DNA from 2 places in the Streptomyces tubbatahanensis genome. Region 2 is predicted to be linked to the other one. Evidence: riboswitches for the same ligand, from Rfam matches in the RefSeq annotation. Region 2 holds a riboswitch; the other holds the start of a gene.
What was found. A riboswitch is a leader RNA that binds a small molecule or an ion and turns the genes downstream of it on or off. The one in region 2 is predicted to bind cobalamin.
Positions count from the first base shown of each region.

Region 1: it holds a riboswitch for cobalamin, as region 2 does, so the genes downstream of both, metE (5-methyltetrahydropteroyltriglutamate--homocysteine S-methyltransferase) here and MMF93_RS07245 (cobalamin biosynthesis protein) in region 2, are expected to answer to the same signal.

Region 1 is NZ_CP093846.1:6,750,202-6,757,566, forward strand. Features, by position in the region: gene MMF93_RS28880 (aspartate aminotransferase family protein) at 1-154, shown strand, start outside; gene metE (5-methyltetrahydropteroyltriglutamate--homocysteine S-methyltransferase) at 212-2,494, opposite strand; cobalamin riboswitch at 2,769-2,964, opposite strand; gene MMF93_RS28890 (tyrosine-protein phosphatase) at 3,029-3,823, opposite strand; gene MMF93_RS28895 (alpha-ketoglutarate-dependent dioxygenase AlkB family protein) at 4,040-4,705, shown strand; gene MMF93_RS33550 (ATP-binding protein) at 5,095-7,365, shown strand, end outside.
Region 2 is NZ_CP093846.1:1,669,522-1,676,886, forward strand. Features, by position in the region: gene MMF93_RS07225 (hypothetical protein) at 1-506, opposite strand, end outside; gene MMF93_RS07230 (alpha/beta hydrolase family protein) at 777-1,934, opposite strand; gene MMF93_RS07235 (inorganic phosphate transporter) at 2,222-3,553, shown strand; gene MMF93_RS07240 (hypothetical protein) at 3,636-3,848, shown strand; cobalamin riboswitch at 4,116-4,235, shown strand; gene MMF93_RS07245 (cobalamin biosynthesis protein) at 4,381-5,535, shown strand; gene MMF93_RS07250 (cobyric acid synthase) at 5,532-7,103, shown strand; gene MMF93_RS07255 (putative cobaltochelatase) at 7,278-7,365, shown strand, end outside.

The DNA of each region.
Region 1 (7,365 bases), 5.1 Mb from region 2:
CATCAAGCTGATCCCGCCGCTGGTGGTGGGCGAGGCCGAGGTGGACCGTTTCGTGAGCGCCTTCACGCAGGTCATGGACGACGCGCACAGCGGCGGCGGCTTCATGTGGGACTTCGGGCGCACCCTGATCAAACAGGCGCTGGCGACCCGCTGACCCGCGGGCCGTGCCGCCACCCGCGCGGGTGGCGGCACAGCCCGGGGGCCGGGCCGCTCACGCCCTTCCGGGCAGCTCTCCGCGTACCGTCCGCGCCGCCGCGGTGAGGTTGGCCAGCGAGGCGCGCACCTCGGACCAGCCCCGCGTCTTGAGCCCGCAGTCGGGGTTGACCCACAGCCGGTCCGCGGGCAGCGCCGTCAGCCCCTTGCGCAACAGCGCCGCGGCCTCGTCCGCGCCGGGGACGCGCGGCGCGTGGATGTCGTACACGCCGGGGCCCGCCTCGCGCGGGTAGCGGTGCGCGGCCAGCTCGTCGGCGACCTGCATCCGCGAGCGCGCGGCCTCCAGGCTGATCACGTCGGCGTCGAGGTCGTCGATGGCCTGGAGGATGTCGCCGAACTCGGCGTAGCACATGTGGGTGTGGATCTGCGTGTCCGCGCGCACCCCGCTGGTGGTGAGGCGGAACGCCTCGGTGGCCCACGCCAGGTAGCCGGGCCGGTCGGCGGCGCGCAACGGCAGCGTCTCGCGCAGCGCGGGCTCGTCGACCTGGATGACGGCCGTGCCCGCGGCCTCCAGCTCGCACACCTCGTCGCGCAGCGCGAGCGCCACCTGGCGGGCCGTCTCGGCGGCGGGCTGGTCGTCGCGGACGAACGACCAGGCGAGCATCGTCACAGGACCCGTCAGCATCCCCTTGACCGGGCGGGTGGTGAGGGACTGCGCGTACTGGGTCCAGCGCACCGTCATCGGCTGCGGCCTGGAGACGTCCCCCGCGCAGATGGGGGGCCGCACGTAGCGGGTGCCGTAGGACTGGACCCAGCCGTGCCGGGTGGCCAGGTAGCCGGTCAGCCGCTCGGCGAAGTACTGCACCATGTCGCCCCGTTCCGGCTCGCCGTGCACCAGCACGTCCAGGCCGGCCTCCTCCTGGAAGGAGACGACCTCGCGGATCTCGGCAGCGATGCGCCGCTCGTACGCGGCCTCGTCGATGCGCCCGGCGCGCAGATCGGCGCGGGCCGCGCGCAGCTCGCCGGTCTGCGGGAAGCTGCCGATGGTGGTCGTGGGCAGCGGCGGCAGGCCGAGGCGGGTGCGCTGCGCGGCCGTGCGCCGGGCGTACGGCGCCGAGCGGCGCGCGTCGGACTCGGTGACCGCTGCCGTGCGGGCGCGTACCGCCGCGTCGTGGGTGAGCGGCGAGGCGGCGCGTGAGGCCAGGTCGGCCCGGTTGGCTGCCAGTTCGCCGCCGATGGCGCCCGTGCCCCGGGACAGTCCGCGTGCCAGGGTGGCGGCCTCGGCAATCTTCTGCGCCGCGAACGCCAGCCAGCGGGAGACCTGCGGGTCGATGTCGCGCTCCGCCCTGGCGTCCAGCGGGACGTGCAGCAGCGAGCAGGACGGTGCCACGTCCACGCGGCCGGCCAGCCCGAGCAGCGTCCCCAGGGTGGTCATGGACCGCGCGGAGTCGTTGATCCACACGTTGCGCCCGTCGATGACGCCCGCCACCAGCCGCTTGCCGGGCAGCCCGCCGGCCGCGGCGAGCGTGTCGAGGTTGGCGGCGGCGGGTCCCGTGAAGTCGAGCGCCAGCCCCTCCACGGGGGTCTTGGCCAGTACGGGCAGCGCTTCTTCGAGCCGGTCGAAGTAGGAGGCGACCAGCAGCCGGGGCCGGTCGGCGAGGCCGCCCAGCTCCCGGTAGGCGCGGGCCGCGGCCGCCAGCTGTCCGTGGGTGCGGTCGGACACCAGCGCCGGCTCGTCCAGCTGCACCCACCGTGCCCCGGCGGCGCGCAGGTCCGCCAGCACCTCCGCGTAGACGGGCAGCAGCCGCTCCAGCAGGGTCAGGGGCTCGAAGTCCTCGGGTGCGCCGGGCGCCGGCTTGGCGAGCAGCAGGTAGGTGACGGGCCCCACCAGGACAGGGCGGGCCTCCACCCCCAGGGCGAGGGCCTCCTTCAGCTCGCGGGTCTGCTTGCCCGAGTCGGCGCGGAAGGCCGTCTCGGGGCCGAGCTCGGGCACCAGGTAGTGGTAGTTGGTGTCGAACCACTTGGTCATCTCCAGCGGCGCGGCCTCCTGCGTACCGCGGGCCATGGCGAAGTAGCCGTCCAACGGGTCGGCCTCGACCGCGGCGCGGTGCCTCTCGGGCACGGCGCCGACCATGACCGTGGTGTCCAGTACGTGGTCGTAGTACGAGAAGTCGCCCGTGGGCAGCTCGTCGAGGCCGGCCTCCGCCATCGCCCGCCAGTTGGCGCGGCGCAGCCCGGCCGCGGTGGCGTGGAGGGCCTCGGCGCTGACCCGGCCCTTCCAGTAGCCCTCGACGGCCTTCTTCAGCTCACGGCCCGGGCCCTGGCGCGGGTAGCCGTGCACGGTGGCGCGGGCCGAGGGGGCCCGGGGTGGGGTGCCGGTGGTGTCCGTGGCGTCCTGGGGTTCCGGCGCAGCGTGCGCACCTGTCGCTGTCACGCAACTCTCCTTCGCGAGGTGACCGAAGCGCTCCCGGGACCGGGACGACGACGCGAAGGGGCGCGGCGCTGACGGGGCCGCCTGGGCGCCCGCCTGGGCGGACGGTCGGCGCCGCCCGCACTGCTCCGCTCTCCGACCCGCCCTCGAGGTCTCGGGAGAACCGCACGCGTGGGCGTGCGGGCAGCGGGCAGGTCTTCGGACTCGCGGGCACGCCCGCCGGACTCCCGGCGGGCACCTACCGGCCGTCGCTTCCCGGACCGTTCCATCCAGTGCGTATGACGGCTCTCGTTCCCACTCACCGCTGCGGGGCAGTCCCGGATTCCCACCGGATTCCCTCTTGCGACGCCTCCCGCCTGGCGGACGGGGCGAACCAGCTGCGACGGCCAGCCTAGCGGCTTCGCGTGCAGGTGTCTGCGGGGCCCTGTGGCCCGACGCTCCGGCTCAGGACTCCAGCATCCTGGACCTGAGACGGGTGCGGGTCACCTCGGTGAGACCCAGCCCCTTGGTCAGGTAGGTCTCCACGTCGCCCCAGGTCTCGTCGATGGTGGTGAAGGCCGCGTGCAGGTACGCGGCGCGGGCGTCGAACAGGGGCGCCAGCAGTTCCAGCACCTCGGTCGACATCCCGGCCTTCGACTTGGCGCTGCGGTGCACCTTGTACCGCCGGTGCGGGTCGTTGGACAGGAGGTAGTCGGCCTCGATCGCGCCGCGGTCGACGCCGAGCGCCAGCAGCGTGATCGCCACCGACAGCCCCGCGCGGTCCTTGCCCGCCGCGCAGTGCATCAGCGCGGGCACGCTGTCCTCGGCGAGCGCGTGCAGGATCCGGCTGTGCTCGGCCGTCCGGGAGGTGATCATGGTGCGGTACGAGGTCGTCATCCGCTCGACGCCCAGCCCGTCGCCGAGGATGGTCTGGAGCTGGTCGAGCTCGCCGTCGCGCACCATCTTCCAGAACTCCGCGCCGTCGGCGGGGTCCGAGAGCGGGATGTTGACGTTGCGCACGCCCGGCAGCATCACGTCGGGGCCGTCGAGCTTCCGGTCGGCGGCGTTGCGGAAGTCGAAGACCGTGTGCAGTGCCAGACCGCCGAGAAAAGCGGCGTCCTCGGGTGTCGCGTGGGCCAGGTGTCCGCTGCGGAAGAGGACCCCGCGCCGTACCCGCCGCCCGTCCACCGTGGGCAGCCCTCCGACGTCCCGGAAGTTCCGTACTCCGGCCAGCACCTTCTCGGCGGACTCCTGCGTCACGAGTGCGCTCCCTAGCGTGTAAGACGACCGTCCGTTCGACCATACGACATGGATGCCTGAGGCGATCAGTTCCGGCGGGCGTGACCCCCGCGACGGGCTCGGCGCGGGCCGCGCCCGCGCCGTGCGCCCCCTGCGGTCCGCCTCGTGAGCGCTCCGTACGCCCGCGTCGTGAGCGCCCCTACGCCCGTACCGCGCGTGCCCCCGTACGCTCGCACCGTGAGTGAGGAGCTGTTTCCGCGTCCACCGGCTCAGGTGGCGCCGGGCGCCGCGCACCTGCCGGGATGGCTGGACGCCGGGGCGCAGGGAGAGCTGCTGGCGGCCTGCCGGCGCTGGGCACTGCCGCCCGCCGGGCTGCGGACGGTGCGGATGCCCGGCGGCGGCGAGATGTCGGTGCGCCAGCTGAGCCTGGGGAGGCACTGGTACCCCTACGGCTACGCGGAGACCGTCGTGGACGGCGGCGGTGAGCGGGTGAAGGCCTTCCCCGCGTGGCTGGGGGAGTGGGCGCACCGCGCGGTGGGCGACGCGGCGGCGGTGGTGGGGGAGGGCGTGTTCGGGGACGGGGCCCGCGCCGCCGCGTACGACATCGCGCTCGTCAACTTCTACGGCGCGGACGCGAGGATGGGCATGCACCGGGACAGCGACGAGCGCTCCGACGCGCCCGTCGTCTCCTTCAGCCTCGGCGACGCCTGCGTCTTCCGCTTCGGGAACACCGAGGGACGGGGCCGGCCGTGGCGGGACGTGCGGCTGCACAGCGGCGACGCCTTCGTCTTCGGCGGGCCCGCGCGCCTGGCCTACCACGGGGTGCCCCGCACCGAACCCGGCTCGGCGCCGCCCGCGTTGGGGCTGCGCGGGCGGGTCAACGTCACCGTGCGGGCCTACTGAGCCGGTGGGGGGCGGATGGTGAGTCACCGCGCGGCCCTGTCAAGCGGAAGCCGGGCGGGTTCACTCTTTGGGAGCTGGCGAACCCTGGCGAATACCCCGTTCGGGTCAGTCGGGGGCGTGGCTGCGGGCTAGCGTGACCATGGCGTCGTCACCTCCCTCACACCGTCTTGACACCTCAACTTCCCGAGGACCCCATGGTCGAACCTCCGAGCAACGCGGTGCAGGCCTCCGCAGGAATAGGAACCTCCACTTCCGCTTCACTGGTCGCCTCCGCGGCCGCGTCCGCCTCAGCGTCAGCCTCAGTCTCAGCCTCCGGAAACAGCGGCAGGCACGGCGTCGCACGCCGCCGGCACGGCAAGCCCCGCACCCGAGAGAACGCACGCGAGAACGTGGGAGACGCCGCCGTCCGCCGACGGCTCGTACGGCTCGCCGTCCTGCCCGCAGGACTCGTCGCCCTCACCGGCGCCGCCGTCGTCGTCTGCCTCCTGCGCGCCCGCGGCGGCACGCCCCTCGGCGCCTCGGTCTGGGGAGTGCTGGCCGCCGGGGCGTTCCTCTGCTGCGTCGTGCCGGGCACCGCCGCGTACCTCGCCGCGGCCGAAGCACGGGGAACCGCCGAGCGCTGCGCCGCGCTGCGCCGTGCCACCGCACGCGGCCAGGCCGAACTCAGATCCATGCTCTGGGCGTTGCGGCACGGTGAGCGACCCGTGCCGCGCACCCGCGCCCCGCAGGGCGAACCGGTCGGCGACGGGCTCGACCTGCTCGTGCACCAGGCGGCTCTCGCCCAGTGCGGCGCCGAGGCCGCCGTCGCGGAGGCCGTCTCCCTCATGGGCAGGGCGCGCGGGGAGGGCGAGGAGAAGATGGAGGTGTTCGTCAACCTCGCCCGCAGGCTCCAGTCCCTGGTCCACCGCGAGATCCGGTTCATCGACGACCTGGAACACGAGGTGGAGGACCCCGACCTGCTCAAGGGCGTCTTCCACGTCGACCACCTCGCCACCCGTATCCGGCGCCACTCCGAGAACCTGGCCGTCCTCGGCGGCGCTGTCGCCCACCGCCAGTGGACCCGTCCGGTCTCCCTCTCCGAGGTGCTGCGCTCCTCCGTCGCGGAGGTGGAGCACTACACCAGGGTGCAGTTGGTCCCGCCGATCGAGGGCGCCGTGCGCGGGCACGCCGTCGCGGACGTCATCCACCTGCTGGCCGAACTGATCGAGAACGCCACCGTGTTCTCCGCGCCGGAGACCCGCGTCCTGGTCCGCACGGAACCGGTGACCGCCGGGCTCGCCGTGGAGGTCGAGGACCGGGGGCTCGGCATGAACCCCGAGGAGCAGAACCAACTCAACGCCGTCCTCGCCGACCCGGAAGGCATCGACGTGCCGGCACTGGTGCGCGACGGCCGCATCGGGCTGTACGTCGTGGCGGCCCTCGCCCACCGCCATGGGGTCGTCGTCCAGCTCCAGAACAACATCTACGGCGGGGTGCAGGCCGTGGCCGTCCTGCCCCGGAGCCTGCTGGGCGAGCCGGCAGGACACGGCAGGGCGGCGCTGCCCGACGGCGGGCGGGACGGCGGCGGCGCGGGCGGCGCCGGACCGGCTGCCCCGCCGGCCGGCGCACCCGCGACCACCCGCTCCGGCGCGGCGCCCGCGGGAGCGGCACCGCACGCGGAGGCCGGCCCCGACGGGTGCACCCGTGCGGGCACGGACTCGGGGCCCGGTGCGGCGCGCCCGGGTGCCGCACGCCCGGGTGCCGCGCCGTCTGCGGCCACCGGCCCCGGCGGGTTTCCCGGTGCGGATGCGCGTGCGGGAGCGGGCGCGGGGCCCGGGGCGGGAAGCAGCCAGGGGTCTGGTGCGGGAACGGGCGTGGGGCCCGACGCCGGAGCCGGCTCAATGACTGGCGGGGGAGCGAGTTCGGGGCCCGGTGCGGGGGTGGGCTCACAGCCCGGTGCGGGAGTGGGCTCGGAACGGGGCACTGGAGCAGGCTCGGGGCCCGGCGCGGGAGCGGTCCCGGGGCTCGGCGCGGGAGCGAGTTCGGTGCCCGGTGCGAAAGCCGACCCTGGCCCGGGGTCGGGCGCGGGCTCGGGTACCGGCGCGGAAGCCGGCTCCGCGTCGGGGAGCGCCGCCCACCGCGCGGCGCTCCCCGCTGAGCAGGGCCGCACGGTGGGGGCGGAGCGGGGCGCGGGAGACGCCGACGCGGGAGCGGTCTCTCCGGCGGATCCCCGGCCGCGCGCACGGGCGCGAGGCGGACAGCGCGGCCCCGCCACCCCGGCCCCCCTGGGCGCGCCGGAGCAGACGGAGTCCACGGGCGGCCCGGAAGGGGACGCACGCGACCGCGAGAGGCGTGCGCTCGGCCCGCCGGGACCCGCCGCGCGGGCGCGGAGGGCCGAGGACCCCGGCCGGGTACCGGGCACCTCCTCCGGGCGAGGGCAGGGGGCAGCCTCGCCGCAGGGGCGGGGCGCTGTGGAGGGCGAACCGTTGGCCGACCGCCCTCCGTTGCCCAGGCGGCGCCGGCAGACGCATCTGGCGCCGGAGCTGCGCGAACCTCTGCCGCCGACCGGGAGCGCTCGCGACGAGGGCGGGCACGATCCGGGGCTGATGGCGGCCTTCCGCCGGGGCAGCACTCTCGCGCACGGCATCGACCATCCGGCCGGCGGACACCCGCCGCCCCAC
Region 2 (7,365 bases):
CCGACGACGGCGCGGCTCGCCGCGTGCCCGCCGCCGTCCCGTTCGGCGCGCAGCTCGGCGATGCGCCGTCCCAGCAGGTCGTGCAGCAGCGCGAAGGTGACGGGCCCGCCGGACAGGTGCATCACGGACAGGAACTGGGGCACCGCCTCGACGACCTCCGCCACCAGCGTCTGTTCGTGCGGCAGCGGCGCGGGGTGGGCCAGCGACCAGGCGTCGAAGAGGGCGACCCAGCCGCGCAGCACCGCGCTGTCGTCCCGGTCCCAGGCACGCAGCCGCCAGCCGGCGCGCGCGGTGTCCCCGTGCAGTTCGATCAGGCCTGCCAGCTTGGCCCTCCCCCAGTGCGCGCGCACCTGCCCGGCGGTCATGCGCAGCTCGTCGGCGGCCCGGTTCAGTCCGCCGTCGCCCGCGTGCGGCGACGTACCGGCGCCGGCGGCCCAGTGGGCGACGCGGACGGCGTCGGCGAGGGAGGCGCGGGCGTGCCGGGCGAGCTGGTCGCGGGGGAGCATGCCGTCCGGAGGCCGGGGCGTCCGGGCGGCGCGCCTGGTCGTCACCGTGCGCCGGGCGGCTGCGACGGGCTGTCGGGGGACGAGGCGGAGCCGGTTGTCTCGCGGAGTACGGGACGTCGTCACAGGAGCAGTCTTCACGCTGTTCCCGGGAAACCCAAACCTGGGGTGCCATATCCGGTCGCCGGGCGCCATCTCGCCGCACACGGCGGCTCCTGAGGGGGCCTCAGTGTGACGCCGTCTCAGCCGCGTTCCCGCCCGGGCGGGGTGCGCTCACATGAAGGGCGTCAGGAAGCGGCGCAGCTTCTCCTCGTACCCGTGGGGGTCGGCGTTCCACATCGCCGCGTGCGGGGCGTACGGGACGCGGTGCAGGGAGACGAGCCGCTCGCGGCGGGCCGCGAGCTCGCGGGAGCTCTCCCAGGGGGCGATGGTGTCGGCCGGGCCGTGCAGCAGCAGTGTCGGCACCGTCAGCTTGGCCGGGTCCACCAGCGGCGCTTCCCGGTCCTCGGGCAGCCCGGCCCGGCCCTGGACGGCCCGCACGACGAGTGGCAGCAGCGCCCTGGGGGTGCCGTGCGAAGACGCCAGCGCGCGGACGGTGTGCTGCCAGTCCAGGACGGGCGAGTCCAGGACGAGGCCTGCCACACATTCGCGCAGCGGGGAGTGCGCTGCGGCGTGCAGCGCCATCGTGGCCCCGCTCGACCAGCCGTGCAGGATCACCCGCGCGGCCCCGTGCTCGACGGCGTAGCGGATCGCCGCGTCCAGGTCACGCCACTCGGAGTTGCCCAGGTGGCCGATGCCGTCGGGGCAGGGGGGCGCACCGGGGTCGCCGCGGTAGCCGATGCCGAGCACCGGCATCCGCCGGCTCACGTAGAAGGGGAACAGCGTCATGGGGTGCTCGCGGGTGGCGCCCAGACCGTGCACGGTGATCACCCAGCTGCCGCGGGCGCCGGGGACGAACCAGGCGGGCAGCTGCCCGAGCTCGCCGGGGATGCGCACGTCGGTGTACTCCAGGCCCAGCGCCTCCCCGGGGTCGCCGACGTGCACCTGCGGGGTGAGGCGGACGGTCGCGCCGGTGCTCAGCCGGCCGCGGCTGACCCGCCGCAGCTCGCGGACGACCGTGTGCGGTCTGGACCGCGCGGCCGTCTCGTCCTCCATGACGGGGCCGACGACGGCGTGGGTGCCACGGCCGGTCAGGCCGTAGATCCCCGGGAGCCCGGCGGCCAGCGAGCGGGTGACGGCGATCCGGCCGTCGTCGTGCGACTGTACGGTCAGCCTGGTGCCCTCGAACCCGGCGGTGGGCCTGCCGGCGGATTCACCGCGGGCACGCACGGGGCGCAGCGCGACGTCGGCGGCGTACCGTCCGGCCGCCAAAGCGGCCGCGCCGGTGCCGAGCACGGTGGTCGCGGCCAGTGCCGCGGTTCGCAGACGCATCCTCTCCAGGTTGACGCGAGACGCCGGGGCAAACCAGTGGGCCGGGCCGGGAGGGTGACGTCCGTGCGGGGTAACGGCGGGTGCCCGAGGGGGTGCGGTCGGTGCCGTCGGCGCCCTGGCCGGGGTGTCGTGTTGCACTGACAGACCCACCGGAACACGGTGTGACCTGGAACACACAAATGTCGTCAGGGGGTGACACCTCGACGCCCGCCCCAGTTCACCTTCTGTTCACTCGCCGTCCTTACGTTCACGGCGTTACTGCCCCTCGAACTGATTGTGCCTGGTGAATGGAACACATCACGCTTCTCATCGGGATCGTGATCGTCACGGCCTTGGTGTTCGACTTCACGAACGGCTTCCACGACACGGCCAACGCCATGGCCACCACCATCTCCACCGGGGCCCTGGCTCCCCGCGCGGCGGTGGCCATGTCCGCGGTCCTCAACCTCCTCGGCGCGTTCCTGTCCGTCGAGGTGGCCAAGACCATCTCCTCGGGAATCATCGATGAAGGTTCCGGCATCAAGCCCGAAGTGATCTTCGCCGGGCTGGTGGGCGCGATCATCTGGAACCTGCTGACCTGGCTCGCCGGACTCCCCTCCAGCTCCTCCCACGCGCTGATGGGCGGCCTGCTCGGGGCGACGGTCGCGGCGGTCGGCACGGGCGCGGTCAACGGCGACGTCGTCGTCATGAAGGTGCTCATCCCCGCGCTCGCCGCACCGCTGGTCGCCGGCGTCGCCTCCGTGTGCGCCACCCGGGTCACCTACCGCCTCGCCCGCAACGCCGACGAGGGGCAGACCGCCAAGGGCTACCGCGCCGGGCAGATCACCTCCGCCGCGCTGGTCTCCCTGGCGCACGGCACCAACGACGCGCAGAAGACCATGGGCGTCATCACCCTCGCGCTGGTCACCGGCGGCGCCCTGGCCCCCGGCTCGAACCCGCCCGTGTGGGTCATCGCCTCGGCGGGCATGGCCATCGCGCTGGGCACCTACCTGGGCGGGTGGCGCATCATCCGCACCATGGGCAAGGGCATCACCGACATCCAGCCCCCGCAGGGCTTCGCCGCCCAGACGAGCGCGGCGGCCACCATCCTGGCCTCCTCGCACATCGGCTTCTCCCTCTCGACCACCCACGTGTGCTCCGGCGCCGTGATGGGCTCGGGACTCGGCCGCAAGGGCGGCGTGGTCCGCTGGGGCACGGCGGGCCGCATGGTCGTCGGCTGGGCGCTCACCCTCCCGGCGGCAGGGCTCGTCGCGGCGGGCGCCGCGCTGCTGGCCGAGCAGGGCGACTGGGGCGTCGCGGCGGTCGCCGTCCTCACCCTGGCGATCTGCGGCGCCATCTGGGTCCGCTCCCGCCGCACACCGGTGGACCACACCAACGTCAACGAGGTCGAGCCCGCGACGGAGGCCGCCATGCCGGCGCCGTCCCCGGAGCCGGAGCCGGAGCCCGCGGGGGTGGTCACCACCGCCGTACGCGCCGTCTCCCCTCCCCCGGCCCCGGCGGGCGTGGGCGCGGGATCCGCCGCGTCGGCCGCCTCCCTGCCGGACGCGGGCGAGCAGCTCCCCGGTGAACCACCCGCTGCCGCCCCGAGCCGCCCCGCCTCCGCTGGCAGCATCTCCTGAGCCCCGAACAGGGCAGTAGCCCCTCGAACTGGGCAGCACTCCGAGCCCGCCGGCCGGGCCTCCGGCCAGAAAGAGTGACCGCATGAACATCGACTGGGCCGCCCTCGGCCAGGTCTTCGGCGTCAGCCTGCTGGCGACCGTCGGACTCGTCGGCGTCTTCACCCTCGGCATCGTCACCAACTCCCCGCGCACCGGCGGTGCCGGACCCACCACGCTCGCCCGCACCGGCGCGTACGCCTGCTACGCGCTGTGCCTGGCGGCGGTGGCGTACGGCATCTACCTGATCGCGGCGTAACCCCTCCTCCCCCCCCCCCCCCCCCCCCCCCCCCCAGACCTGCCCCGGCCCGCCCCGGCCCGCCCCGAAATCCGGCACACCGATCCGCTCCGAGCGCCCCCGGGAATCAGCGCCGGGGGCGCTTCGCTTCGGGCGCCGCCCCGGCGCCGGCGGCGGGCCGACGACGTGGGCGTGGGGGATCACACACTCTCCCGTCGCAGGTCAAGGGCGAGTTGACGGGGTCAGTCGGGCGTGGTGGACTGCCGGTGCCCAAACGGCGGCATGGAGAGGAAGCCGGTGCGAATCCGGCGCGGTCCCGCCACTGTCACCGGGGAGCGCCATCCCAGCGACGCCACGGCCCCTGCGGGCTGGAAGGCGGGGTGGCGCGGATCCGGGAGCCAGGAGACTCTCGCCGCCGGTCGAGTCGAGCCAGGGCGAGGACCCTGAGTGAGGACACCGCCATGCGTGGCCGCGCTGCCGTATGCGCCCCCTGCGGGGCAGAACCCTCCGTCGTCGTGGATGTGTGCGCCGGGCCCCTCGCGTGAAGCGGACCGTGGGCGTCCAGGCCGGTGGGGCCGTCGCCGGATTCCTCATCGACGCGCTGCTCGGCGATCCGCGACGCGGCCACCCCGTCGCGGCCTTCGGCCGGGCCGCGGGCGCACTGGAGCGACGGATGTGGCGCGACCACCGCGGCGTGGGAGCGCTGTACGTGGCGCTGTGCGCGGGCGGCGCGCTCGCGGTGGGACACGTGAGCACGGCTGCGGCGGCCCCCGCAGCCGGCAGGGGCGCGGGCACACTCGCCGAGCCCGGCGCGGGCGCGCTCTCCGGGGTCGACGCGGGCAGCGAGTCGCGGGCGGCAGGGGGGTCGACGGTTCGGGCCGTCGTGGTGACTGCCGCCGCCACGTGGGCCGTGCTCGGTGGTACGTCCCTCACGCGGGAGGCGCGCGCCGTGGCCGCGGCGCTGGAGGCCGGTGATCTCGAGCTGGCCCGCGAGCGGCTGCCCGCGCTGTGCGGCCGCGATCCGCAGGGGCTCGACGCGCAGGGCGTGGCGCGCGCGGTCGTCGAGTCCGTCGCGGAGAACACCTCGGACGCCGTGGTCGGCGCCCTGGTGTGGGGGGCGTTGGCGGGCGTGCCCGGGATGCTGGGTTTCCGGGCGGTCAACACGCTGGACGCGATGGTCGGTCACCGCTCGCCGCGCCACCGCAGGTTCGGCTGGGCCGCCGCCCGGCTGGACGACGCCGCGGGCTGGCCGGGGGCGCGGCTGACCGCCGTGCTGGCCGCCGTGGCCGGGCCGAACCCGCGCGGCGCGCTGCGCGCGTGGCGGTCGGACGCGCACCGGCATCCGAGCCCCAACGCGGGTCCGGTCGAGGCGTCGTTCGCCGGGGCGCTCGGTGTGCGGCTCGGCGGGACGCTCTCCTACGGCGGGCGCGTCGAGCACCGTCCCGTCCTCAACGGGCCCGGCGCTCGGGCGCGGACGGCCGACATCGAGCGGGCGGTGCGGTTGTCCCGCCGCGTCGGCGTGCTGGCGCTGGCGGTCTGCTGCGCGGTCGGTGCGGCGCGAGGCACGGTCGACGCGGCACGAGGCACGGTCGACGCGGCACGAGGCACGGTCGACGCGGCACGAGGCACGGTCGGCGCGGCACGAGGCGGGGCGAGTGGGACGACGCGGCGCCCCCGGGGCGCCGGGAGCGCGGGAGGCGCACGGTGAACGATGGGGGCGGACTGCTGGTCGCGGGGACGACCTCGGACGCGGGCAAGAGCGTGGTGACGGCGGGCATCTGCCGCTGGCTGGCCCGCAAGGGGCTGCGCGTGGCGCCGTTCAAGGCGCAGAACATGTCGCTGAACTCCTACGTCACGCTCGACGGCGCCGAGATCGGCCGGGCGCAGGCCATGCAGGCGGCGGCGGCCCGCACGGAGCCGAGCGCGCTGATGAACCCGGTGCTGTTGAAGCCGGGCGGCGACCGCACCAGCCAGGTCGTGCTGCTGGGCAAGCCGGTGGGCGAGATGTCAGCGCAGGGCTACTTCGGCCGGCACACAGGCGAGGGCCGGGGCGTGCGGTTCGGGCGGCGCGAGGAGCTGCTGGAGACGGTGGCGGGCTGCCTGGAGGAGCTGCGGCGTACCCATGACGCGGTCGTCTGCGAGGGCGCGGGCAGTCCGGCCGAGATCAACCTGCGGCGCAGCGACATCGTCAACATGGGCCTGGCACGGGCGTGCCGGCTGCCGGTCGTGGTGGTCGGCGACATCGACAGGGGCGGCGTCTTCGCCTCCTTGTTCGGTACGACGGCGCTGCTGGCCCCCGAGGACCAGGAGCTGGTCGCAGGCTACCTGGTGAACAAGTTCCGCGGCGATGTGACCCTGCTTGAGCCGGGTCTGGAGATGCTGCGCGGCCTGACGGGACGGCCGACGCTCGGGGTGCTGCCGTTCCGGCACGGTCTGGGCATCGACGAGGAGGACGGCCTGCGGGTCTCCCTGCGGGGCGCTGTACGGGACTCCTCCGTCGCGGCTCCGCACGGTGCCGACGTGCTGCGGGTCGCGGTGCTCGCGGTGCCGCTGATGTCGAACTTCACCGACGTGGACGCGCTGGCGGCCGAGCCGGGCGTGGTGGTGCGCTTCTGCGACCGTGCGGAGGAGCTGGCCGACGCCGATCTGGTCGTCGTACCCGGCACGCGCGGGACGGTCGGGGCGCTGGAGTGGCTGCGCGAGCGCGGCCTGGCGGACGCGGTGGCGCGGCGGGCCGCCGAGGGGCGCCCTGTGCTGGGCATCTGCGGCGGCTACCAGCTGCTCGGCGAGCGGATCGAGGACGAGGTCGAGTCGCGTGCGGGCGTGGTCGACGGGCTCGGACTGCTGCCTGTTCGGGTGCGGTTCGCCCACGGCAAGACCCTCGCCCGTCCGCACGGCACGGCGCTGGGCGAGCCGGTGGAGGGCTACGAGATCCACCACGGCGTGGCCGATGTGCACGGCGGTGAGGGCTTTTTCCGCTCGGCGGGCGGCGGGGAGCTGGACGGGTGCCGGGTGGGGGCCGTGTGGGGCACCCACTGGCACGGTTCGCTGGAGTCGGACGGCTTCCGCCGCGCCTTCCTGCGCCGGGTCGCCGCCGACGCGGGCCGCGCCTTCGAGCCCGCGCCCGACACCCGGTTCGCCGCCCTGCGCGAGGAACAGCTCGACCGGCTGGGCGATCTGATCGAGGAGCACGCGGACACGGCGGCGCTGCTGCGCCTCATCGAGGAGGGCGTGCCGGAGGGGTTGCCCTTCGTGCCGCCGGGGGCGCCGCCGTGAAGGCTCCGCAGTCTTGGAACCCCCACATCGGTGGGGAGCACAGTGCCCGAACCGCTGTCGAGTGCGCGGTGCCCGGATCACCCCCGCGACGGCGAGGAGCAGGAGCTCCACACTCGCGGTCGCCTGCCCGTGAGCCCGACCTGTTCGATCTAAGCCACTCGAAGGAGTGACCGCGTGACGCCTCCCTATCCCTTCACAGCCCTCGTCGGCCAAGCCGACTTGCAGCTTTCCCTCCTGCTCAACGCCGTCTCCCCCGCCATTG